Regions from separate parts of the Solibacillus sp. FSL R7-0682 genome, predicted to be linked through region 2. Evidence: riboswitches for the same ligand, from Rfam matches in the RefSeq annotation. Region 2 holds a riboswitch; the other holds the start of a gene.
What was found. Region 2 has a riboswitch for thiamine pyrophosphate ahead of MKZ17_RS01750 (3-oxoacyl-ACP reductase). Riboswitches for the same ligand answer to the same signal wherever they lie in the genome.
Positions count from the first base shown of each region.

Region 1 (4,203 bases), 160 kb from region 2:
TACTTTACATATTCCAATAAATGAAGTTGTTTTGTGTAGACAAAATACGAAATATAAAAGCTGGATGCTCCATTGGGAGAGCGATAATAAGATTTATCATTTCTATTCTAGAGCTAGTATGAAAAATAACATTCGAGATATTCGGGCATTTTTATTGAAATTATATGCCCGATAAAGTTTTTCTTTTAGAAAATGTATAACTAATTCTTATAGCTTTCAATAAAGTTCTTCAATTTTCCTTATGGACTAAATATTGGTAAAGTTTGGTTATAAGTGATTGGAGGGATTTCTAATGAAATCAATTGTTCAAAATGAATTTGGTGATGCGAATGTTCTTTCATATGTTGAGGTAGATATCCCTAAAATAGAGGATGGGGAATGTCTCATCCAAGTGGCCTATACGAGTGTGAACTATGCAGATATTAAAGCTCGAACAGGAAATAAAGCAAAAGGCAATTTTCCTTTTACGGTAGGATTGGATGCCGCAGGGACGATTTTAAAGACAAATGTAAATTCTAAATTTGCTATTGGTGACCGAGTTATTGCATTTCCTAAAGCGGGTTCCTATGCAGAGTACGTTGTAGCCAATGAGCTGTTAGTGTATAAAATTCCGGATACCCTTTCGTTTGAACAAGCCGCTACAATGCCGACTGTTTCGATTTTATCCTACATGCTGCTTCATGAAATTGGGCAAGTACAAAAAAGCGATACGATCGTCGTTCATAGTGCGGCGGGGGGAGTAGGTTCAATGCTCGTACAGCTAGCAAAGTTAGCGGGCGTACAAAAAATCATTGCAACAGTTGGAAACCTAGATAAAGCTAGTTACGTAAAAGAATTAGGGGCAGATGTCATCTGTACGTATGCATCCTTTTCACAGGAAGTATTAAAGGAAACAGAGAAAGTTGGGGCAAATGTTATTTTTGACTCTGTTTCAGGGGATGTGACAAGTGAAAGTTTAAAATGCTTAGCGCTTTATGGAACCCTTGTTCAATTTGGCAATAGTAGTGGAGAAGAGGGACATTTTAAAACAAGTGATGTACATAGTAGCTGTAGAAATATTAGAGGCTTTAGTTTAGGGACAACAAGAAAATACGACCCTGCTCGCCTAGCACCAGTTGCGGAAAAAGTGATTCAGTTTTTTGAATCTAATCAAATCACACTGCCAATTGCACAAGTATTCAATTTATGTGATGCCGCAAAAGCGCATCGCTTAGTCGAAAGCCGTAAGTATAAAGGAAAAGTACTACTTAAAATTGAATGAATATAGCATAGAAATACCGGATTATTTTTTGAGAAATTTGCTTAACATAGAAACATCTTTTATTTTTGAATGCAAAATAAATTTCTTGGAGATGAGCTCATGATGAAACTTTGGTGGGTGACAAACTTTTTATGGTTCATTTTATTTGTTGCTTTATCTGTATTTATCGGTATTAGGAGTGTGGATGGCACAGGAGCAGAGCAAACGCCGGAACTAAGATTAGTTGCTTTTATTGTTTTGGTAGCGTTTTTTGCCTTTATTTTATTGTGCCAATTAGGGTTTTTATATTTCATTAAAAAAGGAAAGTCCGCTTCAGTTGAATAACGAAAAGGAATAGAGAAGGAGCATTATGACGGTATTTACAATTACAGAACATAATAGAGAAAAGGTCATTGAATTTTTTAATGAGCATTGGGGTTCTCCGGAAATGGTTATTTCTTCAGGGACTTATAATTGCAGCGAACTAGATGGCTTTGTATTTCAAGAAAATAATCAATTACTTGGTTTAGTGACATATGTATTTCATGATGAAGAAGTAGAAATTATTTCTTTAGATAGCATTTTAGAAGGGAAGGGCATTGGATCTCTTTTAACGAAAGAAGTGGAAGAGATAGTGCAACGTAAGGGCATTAAAACGATTTCTTTAGTGACAACGAATGATAATTTAAATGCACTGAAGTTCTATCAAAAAAGAGGCTATAAGATTGATGCAGTTTTTCCAAATGCGGTCGAACAGGCTAGAAAAATTAAGCCTACGATTCCTTTGATCGGTAATGATGGGATCCCAATTCGAGATGAGTTACGGCTTATCAAAAATTTATAGTAAGGTTTGCTTATTTTGCAATTAACGTAAAAAATTAGATTGCAAATAACAAACAGATTCAGTAGACTGAAATCAATTAAATGTATTTGCAGGGGGACACATTGTGTTGAGAAGGTAAAACCTGACCCTTAGAACCTGACCGTTAATACGGACGTAGGGAGCAAAGTGCACAGTATTATTATGTACTTTAGCTCTCCATTTTTGGAGGGCTTTTCTTTTGCAAATCTTTTAATTGCGGGGGGACACATTGTGTTGAGAAGGTTAAAACCTGACCCTTAGAACCTGACAGTTAATACTGGCGTAGGGAGCAATGCTTAGGTGTAATTTACACTTTTTAGGCGTCTCTATGTTTAGAGACGCCTTTTTGCGCTTACGTCCACCAAAAAGGAGGACTAACAATGGATTTTTGTGAAAATGTAAGACAAGAAACGGATTATTTTTGGGAGGCAAGCTTTACACACCCTTTTGTACAGGGAATTGCAGATGGAACGCTACCACTTGAAAAGTTTAAGTATTATATGTTGCAAGATGCGTACTACTTGAAGCACTATACAAAGCTTTTAGCATTGTTAGCAGCAAAGGCGAGTAATGACGAAGATATTAAATATTTTTTAAAGTCGGCGGAATTGATTCATACAGTTGAATTAGAGCTGCACGAAACTACTTTTAAAGTATTACAAGTGAGTGAACTGGAGCTAAGCGAATTTCATCCTGCGCCTGCTGCTTATAACTACGTCAGTCATATGTATAATGCGTTGCATAACGGAACAATAGCAGAAGCATTTTCGGCGATCTTACCATGTCCATGGCTATATCAAGAAATTGGGGAAAGACTAAAAGATGCAAAACCACAAATTCCCCTTTATAAGCAATGGATTGAATTTTACGCTTCCGATGAAATGAAGGCATCAATTCAATTACAAAAAGATATGCTGAATCGGTTTGTAAAAGAAGAACCTGCTAAAGAGCAACTTTTTATAAAGCATTTTGAGAAGAGTTGCTATTATGAATGGATGTTTTGGGAGATGTCATGGACGATGCAAGATTGGAAGCAGGGAGTGTACGTGTATGAGCCTTCAATTGATTAATCAACAACAACCAGGGGATAAGCAAGCTGCAAAGTTTACTTATGATGATAGTGGAACCTTTCAAATCGAGATAGAGTATTTAACGGAGGTGCAACTATGATTGCCTGTACAATTGCCGGGTCTGACAGTGGCGGAGGGGCTGGAATTCAAGCTGACTTAAAAACCTTTCAGGAGTTAAATGTATTTGGTACAAGTGTCATCACTGCTTTAACGGCGCAAAATACATTAGGCGTCCATGGTGTTTTTCCAGTAGACACCGCATTTGTAGAAGCGCAATTATGTGCCGTTCTTGAGGACATTAATATAAAAGCAATTAAAACAGGCATGCTTTTCGATGCTTCTATTATTCAAGCTGTTGCAACTATTTTAAAAAAATATCAAATACCACTCGTTATTGATCCTGTGATGATAGCAAAGGGTGGAGAAAGCTTGTTATTAAAAGAAGCCGTTGAAGCATTAAAGGAAAATTTACTGCCGTTAGCAACAGTTTGTACACCGAATATCCCGGAAGCAGAAGTCATTACAGGGATGAAAATTAGAACAGAACAAGATGTTTACGAAGCCGCTCAACAAATTTTAAAGTTAGGCGTTTCCTGTGTTGTGATGAAGGGTGGACACTTAGATGGAGCAATGGCTAAGGATTCAGTATTTACTTTAAACGAGCCTCCTTTTCATCTAGAGACCGAACGAATAAATACAAAACAAACACATGGAACAGGCTGCACCTTCTCGGCCGCTTTAACTGCTCAATTAGCAAAGGGACAAAATTTAAAAGACGCAATTATTGAAGCGAAAAAGTTTGTCCATCTTGCTATCCAAGAGCCGTTGAATATTGGGCATGGTTTCGGTCCTACTAACCATTTTGCCTATCGCCAATTTGAAGGGAAGTGTCCGGTACATGTATTTTGATTTAGATAATTAAAAAGGTGCAAAATCAAGCTCAAACCATCTCTTTTTTGAATAATTTTCATAAGGAGATGGTTTTTTATTTTTAGCTATAAAAATATTGAGAATTATTGGATAATTAAATT
Region 1 covers NZ_JBBOUI010000001.1:172,549-176,751, forward strand. Annotated here, with positions in the region: gene MKZ17_RS00865 (hypothetical protein) at 1-175, shown strand, start outside; gene MKZ17_RS00870 (quinone oxidoreductase family protein) at 293-1,261, shown strand; gene MKZ17_RS00875 (DUF3923 family protein) at 1,361-1,585, shown strand; gene MKZ17_RS00880 (GNAT family N-acetyltransferase) at 1,611-2,084, shown strand; TPP riboswitch at 2,165-2,261, shown strand; TPP riboswitch at 2,311-2,408, shown strand; gene tenA (thiaminase II) at 2,483-3,172, shown strand; gene thiD (bifunctional hydroxymethylpyrimidine kinase/phosphomethylpyrimidine kinase) at 3,269-4,081, shown strand.
Region 1: linked by a shared signal. The riboswitch ahead of tenA (thiaminase II) and the one ahead of MKZ17_RS01750 (3-oxoacyl-ACP reductase) in region 2 are both predicted to bind thiamine pyrophosphate.

Region 2 (4,203 bases):
AAGGCTTCACAACTGAATTAGATGTCGTAGAAGGTATGCAATTTGACCGTGGTTATGCATCTCACTACATGGTAACAGATACAGACAAGATGGAAGCAGTGCTGGATAACCCATTCATTTTAATTACAGATAAGAAAATCTCGAATATCCAAGAAATTTTACCTGTATTAGAGCAAGTTGTTCAACAAGGTCGTCCAATCTTAATCATTGCTGAAGATGTAGAAGGGGAAGCACTTGCAACACTTGTTGTAAACAAATTACGTGGTACATTCAATGCGGTAGCTGTAAAAGCGCCAGGCTTCGGTGACCGCCGTAAAGCAATGTTAGAAGATATTGCAATTCTTACAGGTGGACAAGTTATTACACAAGATCTTGGTTTAGACTTAAAAACAGCAGACTTAACATCATTAGGGCGCGCTGCAAAAGTAATCGTATCTAAAGACAATACAACAATCGTTGAAGGTGCAGGTAATACAGATGCAGTAGCAGGTCGTGTCAACCAAATCCGTGCTCAACTAGCTGAAACTACTTCAGAGTTTGATAAAGAGAAATTACAAGAGCGCCTAGCAAAATTAGCTGGTGGTGTTGCTGTCATTAAAGTCGGTGCAGCAACAGAAACAGAATTAAAAGAGCGTAAATTACGTATCGAGGATGCATTAAACTCTACTCGCGCGGCTGTAGAAGAAGGTATCGTAGCAGGTGGTGGTACAGCACTTCTTAACGTTTACGGCGCAGTAGAAAAAGTGCTTGAAGAAGTAGAAGGTGACGTTGCAACAGGTGTACGCATCATCTTACGTGCATTAGAAGAGCCAGTACGTCAAATTGCTGAAAATGCAGGGCTTGAAGGTTCAATTATTGTAGATCGTTTAAAACGTGAAGATGTTGGCATTGGCTTCAATGCGGCAACAGGCGAATGGGTAAACATGATCGAATCAGGTGTAGTTGACCCTGCAAAAGTAACACGTTCAGCACTACAAAACGCTGCATCAGTTGCTTCATTATTCTTAACAACGGAAGCAGTAGTAGCAGACATCCCAGAAGCAGGCGGCGGTATGCCAGATATGTCTGGTATGGGTGGCATGCCAGGAATGATGTAACATTCACAAGGATGTGGGGCAAAGGTGTTGCGACAGGACGCCGCGAACGGTGCCTTTGTTCCTGTGAGCCACTTTTTCTGAAATGGTGTAACTCACAATTTAAATGAAACCCAATTACCATTTCCCAAGAGTAACTTCTTGGGAGGTGGTTTTTTTGATTTATTTTACGAAGCTTTTAATGTTTTTATTGATGTACGCAAAGGTAGCGGTACATGAATAAGGTTTACTTCAGTAAAATAAGGTATATTATATTTGTTGAATAGATTCTCTTTAAGACGAAAAAAGTAGGTGAACAAAGTGGGAAAATATCAATTGGATACTAAAGGTAAGGTAGCAGTGACAAAGTATCATGAAAAAAACAAGCCTGCCAAATTTGATAAAAAGCAGCAACTTGAAAAAATACGTGCGGAGTATTTGAAAAAGAAGCAAGAAAAAACAGAGAAATAATATGGATGAAAACATAGGTATACTAAAACCACCCTATATTTTTCTTGTTCGAAGTTCATTTTTCAATTGAAGATAGTGAAATGCTAACAAATTAATTAAGTAGCGAAGTGCCTCGTGAGTTATGTAAACTTATGGGCGCTTTTTTCCGCTTCTTACGTAATATGGAGATAATAATTTATAGTAATTTGATCATCTGAATGGCCAAGTCCATCATAATTCATTTAGGTGCTCTACTTGCTCGCCTCAAATATTTATAAGTCTGTCATTAAATTTTCCCAAGATGAAAGGAGTTGTGCAGTAAATGATAATAAGTAAAACTGTAGGTGGAACCCTCGCCGGGACCCCACTACAGCTTAAGGTCCTGAAGTGATACTTCCGTACATATCGCCTTTTAATCCATTACAAGCCCGCCATCGACTACTAAATTTTGTCCTGTAACTGCACGTCCCCATGGGGAAGCAAAAAATAAGGCGGTATCTGCTAATTCTCTCGGTGTTGTTACTTTTTTTAATGGTGTGGAATCTTCAATAATCTGAAATACTTCTGGTGTAGTAACTTTACTAGCATCTGTTTGTTTTAAAAGACCTCCGGATATCATATTCACAGTGATACCGTACCCGCCAAGTTCTTTAGCCATATTACGAGTAAAACCAAGTAAAGCTGCTTTAGCTGTCGTATATTCATGGTAGGCTACAACGGGATTTTGAAATAAGTTTGTGCCGATATTAATAATACGACCAAACTCTAATTCTTTCATATCATCAAGAACAGATTGAATACAATTCAATGCACCTCTAATTGTTCCTTCAAATTGTTTATTAAAACTGTCCCAGTTTAATTCAAAGGCATTTTTTTGAGTAAGTGGATTAAACTCAAAATCTATTAATGCATTATTAACAACTGTTGTAACGGGCGTATTAAAATAATCCTTTGCTACTTTAATCATTTCTACGACTTCATGTTTGTTACGTACATCTGCTTTTAAAGCAATTACATTACTTCCCAAGTCTTTAGCCAATCTTTCTGCTTTTTCTTTGCTGTTATTATAATTAATAATTACGTTAGCACCTTCTTTTGAAAATGCTTTTGCAAGTTCTGAACCTACACCTCTGCTTGCACCTGTAATTAAAACGGTTTGTTTACTTAAGTCCATTTTCAACACTTCCTTCACTCAATTTTATTTATTTTTATATCCGCACCTTCAATTACTCTTTCCACTTTTTCAAAAAATCCTATAGGTTGTCCCCCTCTGTTGGTGGACGTAAGCGCAAAAAAAGACGTCCCTATAAATAGAGACGCCAAAAAAGTGTAGATTACACCTATAATTGCTCCCTACGTCAGTGTTAACTGTCAGGTTCTAAGGGTCAGGTTTTAACCTTCTCAACACAAATGTGTCCCCCCGCAATTAAAGTATTTGCATAAGAAAGGCTCCACGTAAAAAAACGTGGAGCCTTAGTAAGTACAAATAAATAATAAGTATGTACTTTGCTCCCTACGTCCGTATTAACGGTCAGGTTCTAAGGGTCAGGTTTTACCTTCTCAACACAAATGTGTCCCCCTGCAAATGCATTTAATTACCTTGAGTGTAACAAAACAAAATTACTTTAACAAGCTCATAAATCTTCACAAAAACTACTATCTAGCATCACTCTTTAATTCATAGATGTTACACATTATAAAAATCACGATATAGTTCTTCTAAATTTCGTTTAATAGGGTTCACTGATTGAATTTGAACATCATTTTCTATTAACCATTGAAGATATTTTTCGATCGCGTATGTTGCCTCTGTAATTATACGATTTTCGTTTATTTGGAAAGGAAGATGACTCTCACCCATTAATTGAGTGAGATCCCCATTATAGAAGTACATTATTTCATATGGTACATTCATATTTGCTACAAGATTATTTGTGAATAGTGTACCGTCTTTAATAAACCAAATTGTATTTGTCAAATCCTCTAATATATCTAAGTTATGTGTTGAAATAACAATACTAATTCCTTGCGCATGGAGCGTATGAATTAATTGTTTTAATTCAATGGTACTCGTTGGATCTAATCCATTAAAAGGTTCATCCATTAAAATGATAAGTGGTTTTGTTAATATACTTAAAGCAATAAATAAATGCTGGCGCATCCCGTAAGAATAGGATTTAACAGGCTGATTAACATACGAGCGAATACCGATTAAATCAATAACATCGTCTATTTCTTTAAGCGATAAATTATAAATATTCGCTACAAAGGAGAGATGATCATAACCAGTTAACTGCATATACAAGTAATTATCACTTGGCAAAAATGAAATATATTTAAAAAATTCAGGATCGTTATGAGAAATATCCTTCAAGTGAATAGTGCCGCTTTCAATTTCTTCTAACCCTAATATAGAGCGCATTAAAGTCGATTTTCCAGCGCCATTTGGCCCGACAAGACCAATAATCTCTCCTACATCGATAGAAAGGGAGATATTTTGAAGGACCGCTTTATTTTTATACCTTTTTGTGAGTTTATTTACTTGTAATACCATTATGATGTCACCTTCCTTCTAAATAAAAGCCCTATAAAGAACAATAGGCTACCACTAATTAATAAAATGACAGTTCCATTTAGGAAATTCACTTTCCCATCATTTGCTTCAACTGATTTCCACCCA
Region 2 covers NZ_JBBOUI010000001.1:331,389-335,591, forward strand. Annotated here, with positions in the region: gene groL (chaperonin GroEL) at 1-1,097, shown strand, start outside; gene MKZ17_RS01745 (hypothetical protein) at 1,395-1,544, shown strand; gene MKZ17_RS01750 (3-oxoacyl-ACP reductase) at 1,936-2,697, opposite strand; TPP riboswitch at 2,857-2,955, opposite strand; TPP riboswitch at 3,017-3,114, opposite strand; gene MKZ17_RS01755 (ABC transporter ATP-binding protein) at 3,211-4,077, opposite strand; gene MKZ17_RS01760 (hypothetical protein) at 4,077-4,203, opposite strand, start outside.